3 regions of the Syntrophotalea acetylenica genome follow, and region 3 is predicted to be linked to each of the others. Evidence: predicted binding sites of a transcription regulator. Region 3 holds the regulator's gene; each other region holds the start of a gene.
What was found. Region 3 encodes HrcA, which represses chaperone genes, less so after heat shock. Its sites were predicted from a motif close to TGTTAGCACTCNNNNNNNNNGAGTGCTAACA; they were not measured.

Region 1: a site for HrcA is predicted at 4,642-4,672, ahead of rpoH (RNA polymerase sigma factor RpoH). Genes of this name have one in related genera too.
Region 2: a site for HrcA is predicted at 3,668-3,698, ahead of groES (co-chaperone GroES). Genes of this name have one in related genera too.

What each region holds. Positions count from the first base shown of each region.
Region 1 covers NZ_CP015455.1:733,635-740,236, forward strand. Annotated here, with positions in the region: gene A6070_RS03405 (amino acid kinase family protein) at 1-642, shown strand, start outside; gene A6070_RS03410 (hypothetical protein) at 748-957, shown strand; gene A6070_RS03415 (acetyl-CoA hydrolase/transferase C-terminal domain-containing protein) at 1,046-2,605, opposite strand; gene A6070_RS03420 (outer membrane protein assembly factor BamD) at 2,787-3,524, opposite strand; gene rpoH (RNA polymerase sigma factor RpoH) at 3,751-4,611, opposite strand; gene mnmM (tRNA 5-(aminomethyl)-2-thiouridylate-methyltransferase MnmM) at 4,822-5,448, shown strand; gene recQ (DNA helicase RecQ) at 5,531-6,602, shown strand, end outside.
Region 2 covers NZ_CP015455.1:471,914-478,515, reverse strand. Annotated here, with positions in the region: gene moaA (GTP 3',8-cyclase MoaA) at 1-244, opposite strand, end outside; gene A6070_RS02180 (DUF814 domain-containing protein) at 478-1,455, shown strand; gene groL (chaperonin GroEL) at 1,551-3,200, opposite strand; gene groES (co-chaperone GroES) at 3,247-3,534, opposite strand; ZMP/ZTP riboswitch at 3,881-3,968, shown strand; gene A6070_RS02165 (pyridoxal-phosphate-dependent aminotransferase family protein) at 4,013-5,089, shown strand; gene modA (molybdate ABC transporter substrate-binding protein) at 5,508-6,293, shown strand; gene A6070_RS02155 (ABC transporter permease) at 6,298-6,602, shown strand, end outside.
Region 3 covers NZ_CP015455.1:141,858-148,459, reverse strand. Annotated here, with positions in the region: gene dnaJ (molecular chaperone DnaJ) at 81-1,199, opposite strand; gene dnaK (molecular chaperone DnaK) at 1,320-3,224, opposite strand; gene grpE (nucleotide exchange factor GrpE) at 3,281-3,862, opposite strand; gene hrcA (heat-inducible transcriptional repressor HrcA) at 3,888-4,928, opposite strand; gene A6070_RS15035 (hypothetical protein) at 5,076-5,588, opposite strand; gene A6070_RS16620 (coproporphyrinogen-III oxidase family protein) at 5,528-6,208, opposite strand; gene A6070_RS00710 (universal stress protein) at 6,234-6,602, opposite strand, start outside.

The sequences.
Region 1 (6,602 bases), 590 kb from region 3:
ATGCCTCTGCTGGAAGAGGTCGGTGAGCAGGCCAGTCATCACAAGATGCTGGTGGTGACCGGCGGCGGGGTTCGGGTACGGCACATTCTCGATGTGGGTATTGACCTGGGCATGCCTACCGGCGTACTGGCCAGGCTGGCCGGAAAAATCAGCGAACAGAATGCGGAGATGGTGGCTTTGCTGCTGTCAAAATGGGGCGGGACCCACGTGGACAGCGACGATATCCTCGATTTGCCCATGCTGCTTAAGCTCGGCTTTTTACCCGTAACCCATGGCACGCCGCCCTATGGCCTGTTCGAACATCCACCGGAGAGTGGTTTGATCCCTCCACACCGGACCGATACGGGCGCGTTTTTGATGGCGGAGGTTCTCGGTGCCAAAAGCTGCATCCTGGTTAAAAATGTCGACGGTTTGTTTACCGAGAACCCGACGGTCAATCCCGATGCTGAACTGATCGAGGATATTACCGTCGACGAACTGCTGGCCATGGAAATGGAAGATATGGTTCTTGAAAGCAAGCTTCTCTATCTGTTGCGCGATGCCAATAGTCTCAAGGAAGTACGCATTGTCAATGGCCACAAGCCCGGCAATGTAACCAGGGCCCTGCGCGGCGAAAAGGTCGGAACCGTCATTCGCGCCTGAAAAACGGATGCTGGCTATTGCTGTCTGCCTGCAATTTATGGTAGCAATGAACTATCATGTATCTACCGCTATCGGAGTGCGGTATACCAACGAAGGGAGACAGTTATGAGTGGCAAGATTTTTTATCGTGAGCGTCGCAAGGTCGTCGATGGTGCCAAGCAACCCCGCTATGTGCTGGTGGCTGTGGCGGATCTCAACCTCAAGGTGTTCGGCAAGCATCTGCGCATGAGTGAGATGAAAGCCATTGCGGAAGCTACCGGCGCGGAGCTGGTGGCGCTGCCCCGTGGCAGCAAGCACACGGATGAAGATGAATGATCCCGAAATAGAATGCTTATGAAAAAAGCTCCTGTCCGCAAGGCCAGGAGCTTTTTTCATTCCGCTTGATCACAAAATCGGCAAGGGATCAGTCCCAGGAGCCGATTTTCATGCTGCCGTGGGTCGCAAGATGCTGCTGCATGCGGAATACCCGGTCGAGCAGGTGCGGTTCGTGGCCGGCGCCGCGGGCGAGGCATTCATGGGTGGCCCGGTCGAGATACTCCTGCAGCAGGGGGCGATAGGCCGGATGTGAGCATTTGTTGATGATGAGCTGTGCGCGATCGCGGGGGCAGAGGCCGCGCAGATCGGCCAGCCCTTGTTCGGTTACCAGCACATCGAGATCGTGTTCGGTATGATCGACGTGGGGTACCATCGGCACCACGCAGGTAATGCCCGTGGGGTCGCTTTTGGTCGGGCGTACGGAGGGAGAGTGCATGATCGACAAAAAGGCGTTGCGTAAAAAGTCGCCGGAACCGCCGATGCCGTTGATCATGCGCGTGCCACCGACCAGGGTCGAGTTGGCGTGGGCGTAGATATCGAACTCGACGGGGGTGTTCATGGCGATGACGCCCAAACGCCGGATCATCTCGGGGTTGTTGGCGATCTGCTGGGGTCGCAGCACGATCCTGCGGGTGTAGTCGTCCCATTTTTTGTAAAACCGCTCAAATCCCTCCGCCGAGAAGGACAGGGATGTTGCCGAAGCATACTCCAGTTTGCCCGAGTCGAAAAAGTCGAGCATGGTATCCTGCAGGACTTCGGTATAGACCGAAAGGTTGCAGAAGGGTCCATTGACCAGTCCGCCAACCACGGCGTTGGCGATGTTGCCGACTCCCGATTGCAGCGGCAAAAGGTTGATGGGCAGCCGTCCTGCCTTGACTTCCGCCTGGAAGAAATCGAGGATATGTCCGGCGATACGTTCGGAAATCTCGTCGGTGGCGCCCAGCGCGCGGCCTTTGTCGGGTTCCCGCGATTCCACGATGGCGAGAATCTTGTCGGTGTCGCAGGGGACGTAGGTGGTGCCGATACGGTCGTTGACCTTGCAGATCATGTGCGGTCGGCGGTGGGGCGGCGGTTCGGGCAGGACGATGTCGTGCAGGCCCTCATAGGAGGGGATGGTGGTGTTCAGCTCGATAATCAGGTGCTTTGCGGTATGGATGATCTCCCCGGCGATGCCGACCGAGCCGGCCAGAATGATGCTGCCGTCTTCCTTGATGGCGCTTGCTTCGACAATTCCCAGGTCAAGGCTGCCACCGAAATCCTTGGTGTAAAAACCGTAGAGCAGATCCTGCGCGAACATGGACAGGTGTTTGTCCTGCATGCGGATGCGGCCGGAGTTGATCCCTTTCTGGATGTTTTTGCCGCTCTGGTAGGGCCAGCGTCTGGCGATCATGTCCAAAGAAGCCCAGCGGTCCTCGGTTTCGGTGCCGACGGATGCTCCGATAAGCAGGTTGAAACGCATTTTTCCCTGCAGGCCGTTTTTTTCGACATGGTCCGCCAGCGCCTTGGGAATGGCCTTGGGGTAGCCCACGGGGGTGAACCCGGACCAGCCGAGGGTCATGCCATCTTTGAAGTACGGCAGGACTTCCCGGGTGGTTTTGATGCGCTCGCGCAGATGCGGGCAAGCGATGCGATCATCCAGAATGGACATGGTTGGCTCCTTCATAAAAGGCCTTTGCCGGCGTGTCGGCGCAGGCCCACGCTGCAACGGACCGGCAATGCTGGCCGGCCCGTTGGGTTGGTCATGGTGGAAGCTTCAATGCCGGCGGGATTTGCCCTGTTCCGGTAGCCTTGGCCGCGGCGTTGGCCTGATGGACAGCGGGCGGCGGTTCTCAGAATTTTTCGCGCAAAATGGCTTTCGCCTTCACAGCCAGGGGGCTGCGCGGAAATTCGGCGATAAGCTGTTCGAAAGTCGTGACGGCAAGGTTGGGGTGGCCGTTTTTCAGAAAAGTGCTCCCCAGGTAGTAGTAGACCTGGTCCTTGTCCGGGCTGTCGGGGAAGGTGTCCAGCGTCTGGCTGAATCTGCCGATGGCGGCCCGGTGCTCGTCGGTCTTGTAGTAAAACAGGCCGATATACAGCTGGTTGGCCGCCAGGTGATTGCGACAGGCCTTGATCCGTTCGGGAGCGGTAGCGCTTTCGGGAGCCGTCGGGTATAGCTTGATAAGGCTTTCAAAGGTTATCAATGCGTTGCGTGTGGCCGTCTGGTCGCGGTCGATGGCCAGAATCTGGTTGAAGTAGGATTCTCCAAGCTGGAACATGACACGGGCCGATTGCTCTGTTCCGGGGTGGCGCTTCAGATAATTTTCGTATCCGGCCGACGCCTCGACATAGTCCTTGCTGGCGAAGTGGGCATCGGCTATGCGTAGTTCGGCGCGCCGGTTCAGTTCTGCTGTTTCGTAAATTTCCATGGCCTTTTGATAGGCCTCGATGGCAGCCGTATATTCCTTGCCGGCAAAAGCCTGCTCTCCGCGAAGGAAATATTCTTCGGCGGTCTGCGGTTCGGGCAGCTTGGCCGTCGAGCAGGCTGCCAGCAGGCACAGGGCGGACAGGGAGAAGATAAGCGACTTCATGGGTGTTGTCCTCCGCCTTAAGGGCTGTCGGGGGATAGAATGCGCGACACGACAGGGATACGGGGTGGATATGCAAGCGTTAAAAATCGGGACGCCGTATCCCTGGCATGGCCCGCGTGATGCCTGATGTTTCTGACAGGCTATCAAACCCGCTAAAGGTAAGGGATTTGCCCGTATTTGTCAATCGTGCAGCAGGGCAAGCCAGACTGCCGGGCTACCATTGCCTTCACTCGGTCTGCAGACATTGGGCGGTTGCCGTCAAGGCTTTGCGGATTTTTTCGAGGGCATTTTTTTCCAGTTGCCGGACTCTCTCGCGGCTGATGCCGTAGTCGTCCGCCAGTGCCTGCAGGGTGCTTGGTTCATCCTTGAGGATACGCTCCTTCACGATGCGCCGTTCCCTTTCGTTCAACAGTTCCATGGCGTTATGTACCCGGGACTTTGCGAGGCGGTTTTCCTGATATCTGATGAGCTGTTCCTCCTGGTTTTCCCGATCGTCCGCCAGGGCGTCGAGCAGGCTGAAATCTTCGCCCTCCACCAGGTTGACATCCAGGGAGGTGTCGCGGCCGGCCATGCGGCGGCCCATCTCCTCGACCTCCTCATCGCGGACGTTGAGCTGTTCGGCAATGGTTTGAGTGTCCTCATTGCCGGTCAGGCGTCGTATGGCGCTGCGCGCCTGGTTGAGCTTGAAGAACAGCTTCTTCTGTGCCTGGGTGGTGCCGATTTTGACCAGCGACCAGTTGCGGATGATGAAGTTGTGGATGTAGGCTCTGATCCACCAGACAGCATAGGTGATAAAGCGCAGGCCGCGTTCCGGTTCATATTTCTTCAGGGCTTTCATCAGGCCGATATTGCCTTCCTGGATGAGGTCCAGCAGCTTCAGTCCGTAGCCGCGATATTCGTGGGCGATTTTGACCACGAAACGCAGATTGGCGCAAATCAGGCGCTGGGCGGCTTGGATGTCCTCATTCTTGCGATAGGCGCAGGCCAGACGGAACTCCTCGTCCCGGGACAGCAGATCGAACTGGCGGATCTGGGCGATATAGAGAGACAGGTTGTCTGAAGGGATCGGCAGCGACAAATTACTCATGCTATCCATCTCCTGAAAGGCAGGAACAATTGTTAGCACTCCAAGGTTGTGAGTGCTAATTTTATAACAGATTCCGGCTTCGGGTTCAAGCCCGGTGTGCGGGAAGTCCTGCCGAAAAAGCCGTCGGGGCCGAGCGAGTTGACAGGGAGGGGGCGCCGCCCCATAATGGCCCCTGTCTGGTTGCCAGGGAAACGTGAAAAGGCGAAAAGCATGGAATCCGCTTTAAAACAATTTACGGAAATGACCCGCTGGGCACGGCTGCTGCTGCAGCCCGCGCTGGTTGCGGGCGGGTTGGCCGTTGATCTTACCGCCGGCAATGGACACGACACCCTGTATCTCTGGCAAAAAGTGGGCCCCGGGGGAACGGTCGTGGCATTCGACCTGCAAAAGCGGGCGCTGGAAAATACCGCCAGGCGGTTACGTAGCGCGGGGGCGTTTGTGGCCTGTCAGACCCCTGCCACGCTTGTTGAAAGGGCATCGGCCGGTGTGTTTCTGGTGGAAGGCTGCCACTCGCGCCTGTCCTCGGTATTGCGGGAAGAACCGCTGGCCGTGGTTGCCAATCTCGGCTATTTGCCGGGCGGAGACCACGCTTTGGTGACCCGCCGGGAAACCACCTTGGCGGCCCTGCAAGCGGCGGCAGCATGCCTGGCGGCCGGCGGGCGCCTGGTCGTGACCGCTTATCCGGGTCATGGTGGCGGCGAGGAGGAAAGCCGGGCCGTACAGGATTTTTTCGCCGGCCTCGATCCCCATCGGTGGGTGGGGCTGAATCTTCGCAACATCAACCGTTGCCATGCCCCCTTTTTGCTGGTGGCTGAAAAAAGAACCGGCGGCGCCTGATGCCGTAGCGCCTGCATTGGACGACGAGCGGCCGGCCTGCTCACTGCACAAAGGAACTTACTTCATAAATCAAAGGTTTGCCATGTACCCCGATCCGCTGGATATTTTGAGGCGCGTTTTCGGTTTTCAGTCCTTTCGCCCCCTGCAGGAAGAGATCATCCGCCGGCTCGTTGCCGGTCGGGATGCCTTTGTGCTGATGCCGACCGGCGGAGGGAAGTCTCTCTGCTACCAGCTGCCGGCGTTGATGCGCAAGGGGGTCGCCATTGTCGTGTCGCCGCTGATATCCCTGATGAAAGATCAGGTCGATGCGTTGCGCGTTAATGGTGTCCGCGCCGCCTACTACAACTCCTCCCTTGCCTCCGCGGAGGCCCGCCGGGTGCTGGCCGATCTGCACGGGGGGCGCCTCGAACTGTTGTATATCGCCCCGGAGCGCCTGATGGGGTCCGGTTTTCTGGAGAGACTGGCGGATATCGATGTCGCGCTGTTCGCCGTCGACGAGGCGCATTGCATTTCCCAGTGGGGGCACGATTTCAGGCCGGAGTATATTCAACTGGGCCAGCTGCGCCGGCATTTTCCCGAGGTTCCTCTCGTCGCCCTGACCGCGACTGCCGATGCACAGACCCGCCAGGATATCCTGGCGGGTCTCGGGCTGTCCCGTGAGGATAGCTTCATCACCAGCTTCGATCGTCCCAACATTCGATATACGGTGCTGGAAAAGCACCAGCCGGCCCGGCAACTGGCGACCTTTCTTGCCGCGCACGGCGGTGAGGCCGGAATTGTCTACGCGCTGAGCCGCAAGCGGGTGGAGGAAGTGGCCACCCGTTTATGCGATGCGGGGATCTCGGCAGCGCCATATCATGCCGGCCTGGCGGATGGCGAAAGAAACCGTGTGCAGGAGCTGTTCCTGCGGGACGAACTGCAGGTTGTGGTGGCAACGGTGGCGTTTGGCATGGGTATCGACAAATCGAATGTTCGCTTCGTGGTGCATTACGACATGCCCAAGAATATCGAAGGCTATTATCAGGAAACCGGGCGCGCCGGGCGCGATGGCCTGCCGGCGGAGGCTCTGCTGTTGTTTGGTTACGGGGATGTGGCATTGTGCCGGGGCCTGATCGAAAAAGGCGGCAACGAGGAACAGAACCGCATCGAACTGC
Region 2 (6,602 bases), 330 kb from region 3:
TGCCCTTGCGCACCAGCGGCTCGCCGCCGGTCACACGAATTTTTTTGACCCCGCAGCGAATCGCCACCGCCACCACGCGCAACATTTCCTCGTAGGAGAGGATATCGGCATGGTCGATGGTCTCAACCCCGCTGGCCGGCATGCAGTAACGACAGCGCAGATTGCACCGGTCGGTCACCGACAGCCGCAGATACTCTATGGTGCGCCCATAGTTGTCCTGCAATATGTTTTTGCTCTTTTTCACTGTTGTAAGGCCCCTGGCAAGACGAATTTCGTATACAGAAATGAAACTGCGTTTTATCGGATCAAACTAAACATTACCACCAAAAAGCGCGACAGGGCAAGAGGTATCGCTGCAGCAGCGGTGATATCAATGAAACCACGGACAGTTTCCATGCCGCTCCCGCACCGGAACGGGTCTCGGAGGGTTCAGACAACCCGGGTTCGCGTGCAGAAATTTCGGAGGTTGATTTTGTTATGAGTAAAGCTCTCGGTCTTTTTTCCGGGGGGCTCGACAGCACCCTTGCGGCCCTGACCCTCAAACGCCAGGGCGTCGCGGTCACCGGCATCGTATTCGTGACCCCCTTTTTCGGCGCGGAGCGGGCCCGACAGGCCGCCCGCCAGATCGATATTCCACTGATCGTCGAAAACATCGGCGACATCCACCTGGATATGCTGAAAAAACCCCGCTACGGCTACGGCAGAAATCTCAATCCCTGCATCGATTGCCACGCCCTGATGTTCCGACTGGCGGCGCGCCATGTCCAAAGTGGTGAATTTGATTTTCTATTTTCCGGGGAAGTTCTCGGCCAGCGCCCCATGAGCCAGAACTACAATGCCCTTCAGGCCGTCGCCAAACATGCCGGCTGCGCCGACATCATTCTGCGCCCCTTGTGCGCCCGGCTTCTGCCGCCAACCGCAATGGAGGAACAGGGTCTGGTTGCCCGTGAAAAGCTTCTCGACATCCAGGGCCGTTCCCGCAAGCGCCAGGAGGACTATGCCCGGCAATGGGACCTGCATGAATATCCCGGATCCGGGGGCGGTTGCCTTTTAACGGAAAAGTCCTTTACCGGCAAACTGCGGGACCTGCTGGAACATCAACCCGAATGCACCGTACAGGATATCGAAATCCTTAAACTCGGTCGACAGTTTCGCCTCTCCTGCTCGGCGAAGCTGACCTTGGGGCGCAACCAGGAAGACAATGAAAACCTGCAGGCCGCCGCCCGTCCGGGTTATATCCTGATGCATGCCCCGGAGTTTCGCGGCCCGACCGGTCTGATCAGCGGCAACCCGACACCAAACGACCTGTTGCTGGCGGCCGCCATCGTCGCCGGCTACGGCAAAGGCCGCGACCAGATGCAGGTAACTGTGCGCCTGTTCCACGATGGCGAAGAACGCCTGATGAGCGTTGCCCCCATGAGTCAGGATCGCAGCGTTCTGCTGCAGGTGCTCTGAAAGCCCCCGGCAAACCAGCAGCATTTCACGGAAAACAAAAGCCCCCCGGATCTCTCCGGGGGGCTTTTGTTTATACCGCTACAGTGTCAGGGCAATTACATCATGCCGCCCATGCCACCCATGCCGCCCATGCCGCCGGGCATACCACCAGGCATGCCGCCAGCTTCTTCCTTGGGAAGCTCGGCAACGCAGGCTTCGGTGGTCAGCATCAGGCCGGACACCGAAGAGGCGTTCTGCAGGGCGCTGCGCACCACCTTGGTGGGGTCGATAATGCCGGCTTCGAGCATATCGCAATACTCGTCGCTGGCCGCATTGAAGCCGAAGGTATCTTCGCCGCCGCGGACCTGATTGACCACAATGGAGCCCTCGGCTCCGGCGTTGGCCGAAATCTGGCGCAGGGGTTCTTCCATGGCGCGCTTGACGATATTGACACCGAATTTCTGCTCACCAGGCAGGTCAAGGGCTTCGAGTGCCTTGATGCAGCGGATCAGGGCCACCCCGCCTCCGGGGACGATGCCCTCTTCGACGGCCGCGCGGGTTGCGTGCAGGGCGTCTTCGACACGGGCCTTTTTCTCCTTCATCTCGGTTTCGGTAGCGGCACCGACCTTGACCACGGCAACGCCGCCAACCAGCTTGGCCAGGCGCTCCTGCAGTTTTTCGCGATCGTAATCGCTCTTGGTCTCTTCGATCTGGGCACGGATCTGCTTGACCCGGCCCTGAATGTCCGCTTCGCTGCCGGCGCCATCGATGATGGTGGTGTTTTCCTTGTCGATGACGATCCGTTTGGCGTTGCCGAGCATGTCGATGGTGGCATTCTCCAGCTTGAAGCCGACTTCCTCGGAAATCACCTTGCCACCGGTGAGAATAGCGATGTCCTCAAGCATGGCCTTGCGGCGATCGCCGAAGCCGGGAGCCTTGACGGCAGCAACGTTGAGGGTGCCGCGGAGTTTGTTGACCACCAGGGTGGCCAGGGCTTCACCCTCGATGTCCTCGGCGATGATCAGCAGCGGACGGCCCTGTTTGGCAACAGCCTCGAGGACGTTGATCATGTCGCGCATGTTGCTGATCTTCTTGTCATGAATCAGGATCAGAGCGTCTTCCATGACCACTTCCATGCGCTCGGCGTCGGTCACGAAGTAGGGAGACAGGTAACCACGGTCGAACTGCATGCCCTCCACGGTTTCAAGGCTGGTTTCCATGGCTTTGGCTTCTTCGACGGTGATGACGCCTTCCTTGCCGACTTTTTCCATGGCTTCGGCGATGATGTCACCGATGGTTTTATCGCTATTGGCGGAGATGGTACCGACCTGTGCGATTTCCTTGTGATCCTTGATCGGCTTGGACAGTTCCTTCAGGTAAGCTACGGCAGACTCAACCGCCTTGTCGATGCCGCGCTTGATTTCCATGGGATTGTGGCCCGCGGTCACCAGCTTGACCCCTTCGCGATAAATGGCCTGGGCCAGAACGGTCGCGGTGGTGGTACCGTCACCGGCGACATCGGAGGTCTTGGAAGCGACTTCCTTGACAAGCTGGGCACCCATGTTTTCGAACTTGTTTTCCAGTTCAATTTCCTTGGCGACGGAAACGCCGTCTTTGGTAATCAGGGGAGCGCCGAACGAACGGTCGATGACGACATTACGACCCTTGGGGCCGAGAGTAACTTTAACAGCATCGGCCAACTGATTGACACCGCTGAGAATCAGAGCGCGGGCATCCTGTCCGAATTTGATTTCCTTGGCAGACATATCTGTTTATCCTCCTTTGGATTGGCTTTACTGAAACAATAGCGATTTACTCGAGAATACCGAGAATATCGTCTTCACGCATGATCTGATATTCCTTGCCGTCGATCTTGATCTCGCTGCCGGCGTATTTGCCAAACAGAACGCGGTCGCCGACCTTGATGTCCATGGGAAGCACGGTGCCATCTTCGAGCACCTTGCCCTTGCCTACGGCCTTGACGACACCCTGCTGGGGTTTTTCCTTGGCGGAGTCAGGAATAATGAGGCCACCGGCGGTGGTGGTTTCCTCTTCGGTCCGTTCCACGATGATACGATCACGCAAAGGTCTGATGTTCATGCTGCATTCTCCTTTCGTTCGGTCATAAAAATTTTGAGTGCGGGACGCATCCCGAAAAAAACCTTCTCAACATCCAAACAAAAAAGCTCAAGTCCGTTGCAAGCGCGGACCAAAGCCCTGGACTTTGGCTCGATGTTAGCACTCGTTTTGGGTGAGTGCTAACAAGCAAGGCTAAATATAATCAGCTGATGGTGAATGTCAAGGGATTTCGATAAATTTCTGCAAAGACCGGGCGATCTCATAAAATCTCCCCCGGAATGTATACCGGATCGCCAAGAAACCGGCTTGACTTTGAGAAAGCAGGTGTGTTACTTGGTTTTCAACTCGCATGAGTTCCGACAATTTGCAGGTCTCCCGTAACTGGCGTCTCGAGGTGGTTCACCACCGGGGAGCGGGATCAAAAGACCTGAGAGCCGTACGCCTGGGCCCCCTTGAACAAGGGCCAGGCGTTTTTTATTTTCCGAAGGAGCAGACAGCCATGAGCAAGAAACTCTATATCCCCGGACCCGTTGAAGTGAGTGCCGACGTTCTGGAAGTCATGGCCACCCCCATGATCGGCCACCGCATGAAAGAGTACGCCGTCCTGCACAAAGAAGTCGTCGACGGCCTTAAAAAACTGCTGAATGCCCCCGGACCGGTTTTTCTGTCCACATCCAGCGCCTTCGGCGTTATGGAGGGTGCGGTCCGTAACCTGGTGCAAAAACGCTGCGCCTGTTTCGCCAACGGCGCATTCAGCAAGAAGTGGTACGACGTTACCCTGCGCTGTGGCCTCGAAGCCGACGTATTCAGCGCCGAATGGGGGCAACCGGTAACCGCGGCGATGGTTGACGAGGCCCTGTCTACCGGCAAATACGACGCCATGACCCTGGTTCACAACGAAACTTCCACAGGAGTCATGTCACCTCTTGAGGAGATTGCCGCGGTGATGCAGAAATACCCCGATGTCTCCTTCATCGTGGATACCGTCTCCTCCATGAGCGCCGTCCCCATCGACGTCACCGCCCTGGGCATCGATGTCTGCCTGGCCGGCGTACAGAAGGCCTTCGCCCTGCCGCCGGGACTGGCCGTGTTCGCCGTCAGCCGCAAGGCCCTGGACAAGGCGCGCACCACTCCCAACCGGGGCTACTATTTCGATTTCGAGGAATTCGAAAAGAACGACGAGAAAAACAACACCCCCAGCACGCCCTGCATCAGCATGATCTTCGCCCTGCGCCACCAGTTGCAGAAAATGTTCGCCGAGGGCCTGGAAAACCGCTACGCACGCCACCGCCTGATGGCCGACACCACCCGCGCCTGGGCCCTGAAGCAGGGCTTTGGGCTGTATGCCGCCGAAGGCGCTCGCTCCCAGACCTTGACCGCCGTCGCCAACGACGGCCGCACCGATGTGGCCCGTCTCAAGGAACTGCTCGGTGAACGCGGCTATGCCATGGACGGCGGCTACGGCAAGATCAAAAATACGACATTCCGCATCCCGCACATGGGCGACATGACCATGGCCGACATGGAAGAATATTTTGCGCTGCTTGAGGAACTGCTGCCCCAGGTGCGCGCCTGATTTTCATCCGTACCCCCCGGATGGAAAACCCGGGGCATCCCCATGCCCCGATTGTTTCATTTTCTCCTCAAGCCCCCCGACAGGGGGGCTATTTTTGATGGGTGCATGAATGCGATACAAACATGTGTATCAGCTCCATCCCAACGGTATTTCTCTCGACAAACTTGCCCCTGGGGCAACCCTGGAACAATCCCCCCGCCCGCACTTATCACGCCAGCCAATCTGAAACTTGAGCCCCTGTCCATCCGCCGTTTCCTGATGGAAACGGCTTAATAAACACATCTCACCCAACTTCGTTATTTACTTGAAAAGACACCGAAATTCTGCCAACCTAGAAATAACTAACACCTAAATGCTTTTTTCGGGAAAGGAGAGGTGCCTGCCCCGAAGAGAGTGTATTTAATTCCGGGAGGAAAACATGCGTATGAAAATGTGGCGGACAATCTGCTTGGCAGTACTTCTGATGATGGGCAGCTTCGGCGCCCCGGCCCTGGCGGGCCAGCAGCCGCTCACGGTGTATGCCGGCGCTGGCCTGATGAAACCGATGGATGAACTCAAAACACAGTTCGAGGCACGCTACAAGATCCCTGTACAGTTGATCTATGGCGGCTCCGGCGAGCTGTTCGGGATGATTGCCACCCGCAAGGCAGGCGACGTTTTCATCCCCGGAGCGGACAAATACAACAAGGATGCCGTAAAGCAGGGGCTGGCCCGCGCAGAAGGACAAAAGTTGCTATGCTACCATGTGCCGGTCATCCTGGTACCGGCCGGCAATCCTGCAAAAATCCAATCGCTGCGGGATCTGGCCCGGCCCGGCGTGCGCGTTGCCCTGGCCGACGCCAAAGCTGCGGCCATCGGCAAAGTCGGCAACGAGATTCTGACCAAGAACAACCTTATGGAAACCGTTGCAAAAAATACCGTGGTTCGTCCCAGCACCACCAACCAGCTGCTGATTTATGCCGCCACCGGACAGGTGGATGCCTGCATCGCCTGGGAAGATCAGGCCACCTGGGGCCAGGCCAGGGGCAAGGTCGATATCGTGCAGATCCCCGCTGCCCAGAACAGCATCAAAACCATTCCCGCCTCCGTCGTGACCTATTCGCAACAAGCGGACCGGGCCCAGGCATTCATCGATTACATTGCATCGCCCGAGGGCAAGGCCCTGTGGCGCAAATGGGGCTTCCCTGTCGCCAGACCGGAGTGATTTTATGGCGAATCGGCTTTTCAAGGCAGGTCTGACCAGCATTACCGTATTGTTTGTGGGCATGCTGCTGTGGGCCATGTTGTCCCTGGTTTTTATGCCCCGCTGGGCGGAGGTGCTCAGCAGCACCCTGTCGGAGGAAATGCTTTACAGTATCCGCCTGTCGCTGATTACCAGCGGCATTTCCGTGGCGGTGGTCATGATACTGGCGATCAGCATTGGCTACGTACTGGCGCGCTTTCAGTTCCCCGGCCATCAGCTGCTGCGCACCGTTGTTGATTTGCCAATGGCATTCCCTGAACTGGTGCTGGG
Region 3 (6,602 bases):
ACCACTAATGAAAAAATGGCACGCCTCAACATAGCCTCAATCCGAAAAAAGATTTCGCTCCGCTGATCCGCCGCGGCGGATCAGCCAAACAATTCCTTAACCTTGGCAAAAAAGGTTTTACCCATGGGGTGGATTTCTTCGCCCCCCTCTCTGGCAAACTCCTCCAGAAGCTCCTTTTGCCGGTCGGTAAGTGACGTAGGCACCTCGACACGCAAAACCACCAGCTGATCGCCCCGATTATAGCCCTGCAGAGACGGGAAGCCATAATTAGCCAGCTTGATCACCTTTCCGGATTGGGTCCCCGCGGGAACCTTGATGTTCAGCTTTTCCGTAAGGGTCGGTACCTCCAGTTCACACCCAAGGGCGGCCTGGGGAAAGGAAATGGGAATTTCACAGATGATGTTCTGACCATCCCTTTGGAACAGCGGGTGATCCTTGACCGAAATAACGACGTACAGATCCCCCGGAGGTCCGCCATGCAGGCCGGGCTCCCCCTCGGCGGACAGCTTCAGGCGGCTGCCGGTTTCAACCCCTGCCGGGATCTTCAGAGACAATGTGCGTTTGCCCCGCACCCTGCCGCTGCCATGGCATTCGGCACACGGCTGGTCGATGATCTGGCCCTCACCGTGACAGTCGGGACAGGGCCGGGTCAGGGAAAAATAACCCTGCTGAATGCGCACCTGGCCAGCGCCCTGGCAGGTAGCGCAAACCCGCGGGCTGGTACCGGGTTTGGCGCCGATGCCGTTGCAGGTCCCGCAGGTTTGATAGCGGGGGATCTGGATTTTGGTTTCCAGACCGAAAGCCGCCTCTTCAAAACTGATGGAGAGGTTGTAACGCAGGTCGTCACCCCGCCGGCCACGACTGCGCTGACCGCCACGATTCCCGAAGATATCTCCGAACAGGTCTCCGAACAGGTCTTCGAAAGGGGTTCCGCTAAAGCCGCCGGAGGAATAACTGCCTCCTCCACCGCCGCCATTCAGCCCGGCATGACCATATTGATCGTAAATAACGCGCTGTTGGGTATCGGATAAAACCGAGTAGGCTTCGGAAATTTCCTTGAACTTGTCCTCGGCCTGTTTGTCACCGGCGTTCTTGTCGGGATGGAACTGGATCGCCAGTTTACGATAGGCTTTCTTGATTTCCGTTTCGCTGGCGTTGCGATGAACACCCAGAACCTCGTAATAATCGCGCTTGCTCAACTTTGATATTCCTTATGTTTCAGCCGGCCATGAACCCTGCAACGCCTGGCGGAAAATTCCCAACGCAACAGGAGCCGGGGACAAACCCCGGCTCCTGTAAGGTTGCAGAATACTGACGGTTTACTTGTTCTTATCGTCCACTTCTTCAAACTCCGCATCGACCACGCCTTCGTCGCCGCCGCCTTGCGGGGCATCGTCCGCGGCGGTCTGCGCGCCCTCCTGGCCATGCTTGTAGACCGCCTCGGCCAGTTTGTGGGAAGCGGTAGCCAAGGCTTCGCTCTTCTGGCGAATGGCGTCGGCGCTGTCGCCGTCCATGCTTTTCTTGAGTTCCTCCAGGGCATCCTGGATATTCTTCCGGGTTGCCTCGTCCACCTTGTCCCCGTGCTCCTTGAGGGTCTTTTCGGTGGAGTAGGCGAGGCCATCGGCCTGGTTGCGGGCTTCGATCAGTTCACGCTTTTTCTTGTCCTCGGTGGAATGGGCCTCGGCGTCCTTGACCATCTTGTCGATTTCAGAGTCGCTCAGGCCTGAAGAAGCCGTGATGCGGATCGACTGTTCCTTGCCTGTGCCCAGATCCTTGGCCGAAACATGCAGAATGCCGTTGGCATCGATGTCAAAAGCAACTTCGATCTGAGGCACACCGCGCGGCGCCGGCGGAATGCCGACCAGCTCAAAACGGCCGATGGTCTTGTTGTCGGACGCCATCTCCCGCTCGCCCTGAAGCACGTGAACCGATACCGCCGGCTGGTTATCGGCGGCGGTGGAGAAAATCTGGCTTTTTTTGCAGGGAATGGTAGTGTTTTTCTCGATCAGCTTGGTCATGATGCCGCCGAGGGTCTCAATCCCCAGGGACAGGGGGGTGACGTCCAGCAGCAGCACGTCCTTGACCTCGCCCTTGAGCACCCCGCCCTGAATCGCGGCGCCGATGGCAACAACCTCATCGGGGTTGACACCCTTGTTGGGGGTCTTGCCGAAGATTTCCTGGACTTTGGCCTGCACCGCCGGCATGCGGGTCATGCCACCGACCAGCAGCACTTCGTCGACATCGGAAGCCGAAAGGCCGGCATCCTTGAGAGCCATGCGGCAGGGTTCGACCAATTTTGCCAGCAGACTGGCACAGATGCTTTCCAGCTTGGAACGGGTCAGGCGGATGTTAAGGTGCTTGGGCCCCGACTGGTCTGCCGTGATAAACGGCAGGTTGATATCCGTTTCCATGGAGGTGGACAGCTCGCACTTGGCCTTTTCGCAGGCTTCCTTGAGGCGCTGCAGGGCCATCTTGTCCTTGCGCAGGTCAATGCCCTGATCCTTTTTGAATTCGTCGGCGACATAATCCATAATGTGCTGATCGAAATCTTCGCCGCCCAGAAAGGTATCCCCATTGGTCGATTTGACTTCGAAAACGCCGTCGCCCAGTTCCAGGATGGAAATGTCAAAGGTGCCGCCACCCAGGTCGAAAACGGCGATTTTTTCTTCGTTTTTCTTGTCCAGGCCATAGGCAAGAGAGGCGGCGGTCGGCTCGTTGATAATGCGCAGCACGTTCAGACCGGCGATCTTGCCGGCATCCTTGGTGGCCTGGCGCTGCGAATCGTTGAAATAGGCAGGAACAGTTATAACCGCATCGGTGACGGCTTCGCCGAGATAGTCTTCAGCGGTCTGCTTCATTTTCTGCAGAATCATGGCTGAAATCTCGGGAGGGCTGTATTTTTTCCCGCGCACTTCTACCCAGGCATCGCCATTATCGGCCTTGACGATAGCAAACGGGCTGACCTTGATGTCTTTCTGAACGGCGTCGCTTTCGAACTTGCGGCCGATCAGCCGCTTGATGGCGAACAATGTGTTCTCCGGATTGGTCACAGCCTGACGCTTGGCCTGCTGGCCGACCAGGCGCTCACCACTTTCCGTGAAGGCCACCATCGACGGGGTGGTGCGGGAACCTTCGGCATTGGCGATGACCACAGGCTCTCCACCTTCCATGACAGCCACGCAGGAGTTGGTGGTGCCGAGGTCGATTCCGATAACTTTTCCCATGAGTATATATCCTCCTTTAAATTTGAATCTGGCGTTTAATTGGTGTGCAACCAGGGCTATTCGTCGGCTGCGGGGGATTTGGAAACCAGCACCAGGGCCGGACGCAGCAACCGGTCGTTGAGCAGGTAGCCTTTTTGCATTTCCTGCAGTACGGTATTGGGCGGATGCTCGGCGCTTTCCAGCTGCCCCATGGCTTCGTGCCAGGTCGGATCGAACGGTTCACCCACCGCCGCGACCGGCGTCACACCAAACTTTTCCAGCAGCTTGCGGCACTGGGAAAGGGTCATCTCAACCCCTTCCATGAGTCCCTGCACCGTTTCTTCGCTGCCGCGGGCGTGGTCGATGGCCCGCTCGAGATTGTCCACAACGGTCAGGACTTCGCGCAGCAGGTTTTCATTGGCGAACCGTACCAGATCCTCCTTTTCCCGCTGCATGCGCTTGCGGAAGTTTTCCAGTTCAGCCCGCTCGCGCAGATAGAGATCCCAGTTTTTCTGCTTTTCGGCCAACGCCTCAGCCAGTTCCTGTTGCACGGCGGCAAGCGGAGCCGCTTCGGCCTGCGTGCCTTCCGGCACTGCGGCGGCGGTCTCTTCGCTCAGGCCCTGGTCCGTTTCGGTTGCCTGGTTTTTCGGTTCTGCCACGATAGTTCGTCTCCTATTCCTATTTCTATTCCTCTTCACTGTCCAGAATACTGCCGATCAGTCCGGCGGTAAAATCGACCAGCGGGATGACCGTCGAATACGGCATGCGGGTCGGCCCGATGATACCCAGGGTGCCGATGGCGCCCCAGCGGCTGGAAAACGATGCCGCAACCAGACTGCACCCCTCGATGTCGCTGTAATGATCCGGGCTGCCGATGTAGATCTGCACGCCTTCGGCCAACTGGCTTTTGTGCAGCAATTCCATCAGCAGGTTTTTCTGATCGAATGTCCGCATCAGACGCCTCATGCGGCTCAAATCATTGAATTCCGGCTGATCGAGGATATTCGATGCGCCCTCGATGTAGATCTGACCGCCGAAATCATCCTCCAAGGCCAGACATGACAGATGCAGGGCACGCCGGAGCAGGGTATCGTAGGTGGCCATTTCCTCCGCCATCTGAACCACAATGCGTTGTTTGATGTCCTGGATGGAGAGTCCGCTGTATGTCTGGTTGAGATAATTGGCCGCTTCCTGCAGCTGAGACTCGTTGAGCGGCAGATCCGACTCGATAATCTTGTGCTCGACAATCCCGGACTGGCTGACAAAAACCGCCAGGATACGGCGCGCCGAAAGTCTGACGAAGTCGATACGGCGGCAGATGGTGGTTGCCAACTGCGGCACCATGACCACCCCCGTGTAGCTGGAGGAGGTGGACAGGATGCGTCCGGCTTCACGCAACAACTCCTCCATGCGCAACCTGCGATTCCGGTAATGCTCGCGGATCGATTGCCGCTTGCTGGGCGACAGCTGCTTGATTCGAAGCAGGCTGTCCAGATAGAAGCGGTAACCTTTCTCGGTCGGTATGCGCCCGGCAGAGGTGTGCGGGGACGTCAGGTATCCCATCTCTTCCAGGTCGGCCATGACATTGCGGACCGTTGCCGGCGACAGAGGGATCGCGTGCCTGCGCGTCAAAGCCCGCGAACCGATGGGCTCCCCCGACAGGATGTAATCCTCGATGATGGCCTCAAGTATCAGCCGACAGCGTTCGTTCAACTCTTCGTTCATCGCGATACGCAATCGTAAAACAAGCCGGGGCATCCGGCTTGAAAGGACGTTAGCACTCTGACTTGTTGAGTGCTAACGGGAAACAACATAACAACGGCCCTACCCTTTGTCAAGGGCAAAGCAGGTGGAAAAACAAAGGGAAAACGCCTACAGGAAGGGGTTGATTAAATGGTCGAACAGCAGCCACCCCTGAAGGTCCAGCCGCCAACGTCCCTGGCGGCAGATCAAATGCGGACCGCAGCGTTTCACGGCAACGGGAAACGCCTCTGCGAAGCCAATCCCGAAACGCCTTAAAAACGCTGCCTCATCAATACCTTCGGCACAGCGCAGGGCAAGGTACGCGGTCTCGGCCATGGCACCGCGGCGATCGAAAGTTTCCAGTTCCACCACGGGATCCCGATGCGCGGCAAGCGCATCCCGGTACGATGTCAGATCGGCAGGTACCATGCCGCGCCAGCCCCACTGGCGGTCGCAGAAGGAGTGAGCGCCGGGGCCGACGCCAAGGTAAGCCTGGCGCTTCCAGGTAAGAAGATTGTGCAGGCATTGGCGGCCGGTTCGCCCGTAGTTTGAGATTTCATAATGCGCAAACCCCGCCGCAATCAATCGTTCATGCAGCAGCATGAAACTTTCGGCATAGACCTCCTCGGTCGCCGGTTGCATGTGCCCCGCTTCCACCTGGCAGGCAAAGGGGGTTTCGGGCTCGATGCCCAGGCCGTAACAGGAAAGATGCTCCGGGCCAAGCTGAAGGATGGATTCAAGATCGGCCAGGGCGCCTTGGGGGGCTGGTCGGGAAGGGCGAAGATCAGGTCGCAGCCGACATTATCGAACCCGGCCTGCCGTGCCCATCGGAAAGCAAGACGCGCTTCCGCGGCGCTGTGAATCCGGCCCAGCCGGGCGAGGCTCCTGTCGTTCAGGGACTGGACCCCGAAAGAAAGTCGATTGATACCGGCACCGTGATAACCCAGCAACTTGCCGGCGGTGACCGTGCCCGGATTCGCCTCCAGGCTGATTTCGGCGTCGCGGCTCAGACCGAACAACCGATCGGCATGCTGCAGAATCAGGCCGACGGCGCGCGGCGGCAGCAGCGAAGGCGTCCCGCCGCCGAAAAAAACGGTCGAGAAAGGTCCCTGCCAGCGGTCGCGATGTCTTTCCTGCTCGAGATGGGCAATAACCAGCTGTGGGAAGCCTTCAAGCTGTGAAGCATTCAGAGGCAGGGAAAAAAAGTCGCAATACGGACACTTGCGAAGACAGAACGGTACGTGGATATACAGAGACGTCACGGCAGAACAATCCGCTTCCGAAAGCTCAGTCGATGACCCAAACCGCCAGACCTTCGCTTTTCTGAATCAGGTCCCGGGAAACACTGCCCAGAACCATCTGCTTCATTTTGGAAAGGCCCCGCCGGCCCACCACCACGGTATCACAGCCAAAAGCCCGGGCTTCATCGGCAATATCCTGGGCAATGCCGCGCCGCAGCGGCTTGGCGAGCACTGTCAGGCGCTCGGCGGGAAGCTGCTGTTCGGCAAACATTTGCGCGGCTTGGGTCAAAACTTTTTCCACCTCGTTCTGCTCCTGCAGGTGATCCTCGTCGCCCTGCGATTGACGCGTTTCGGGCTTGACGGTGTCATCCGGTTTTTTTTCGCTGCTGGGGACGCCGGTAAGAACCGTGAACAG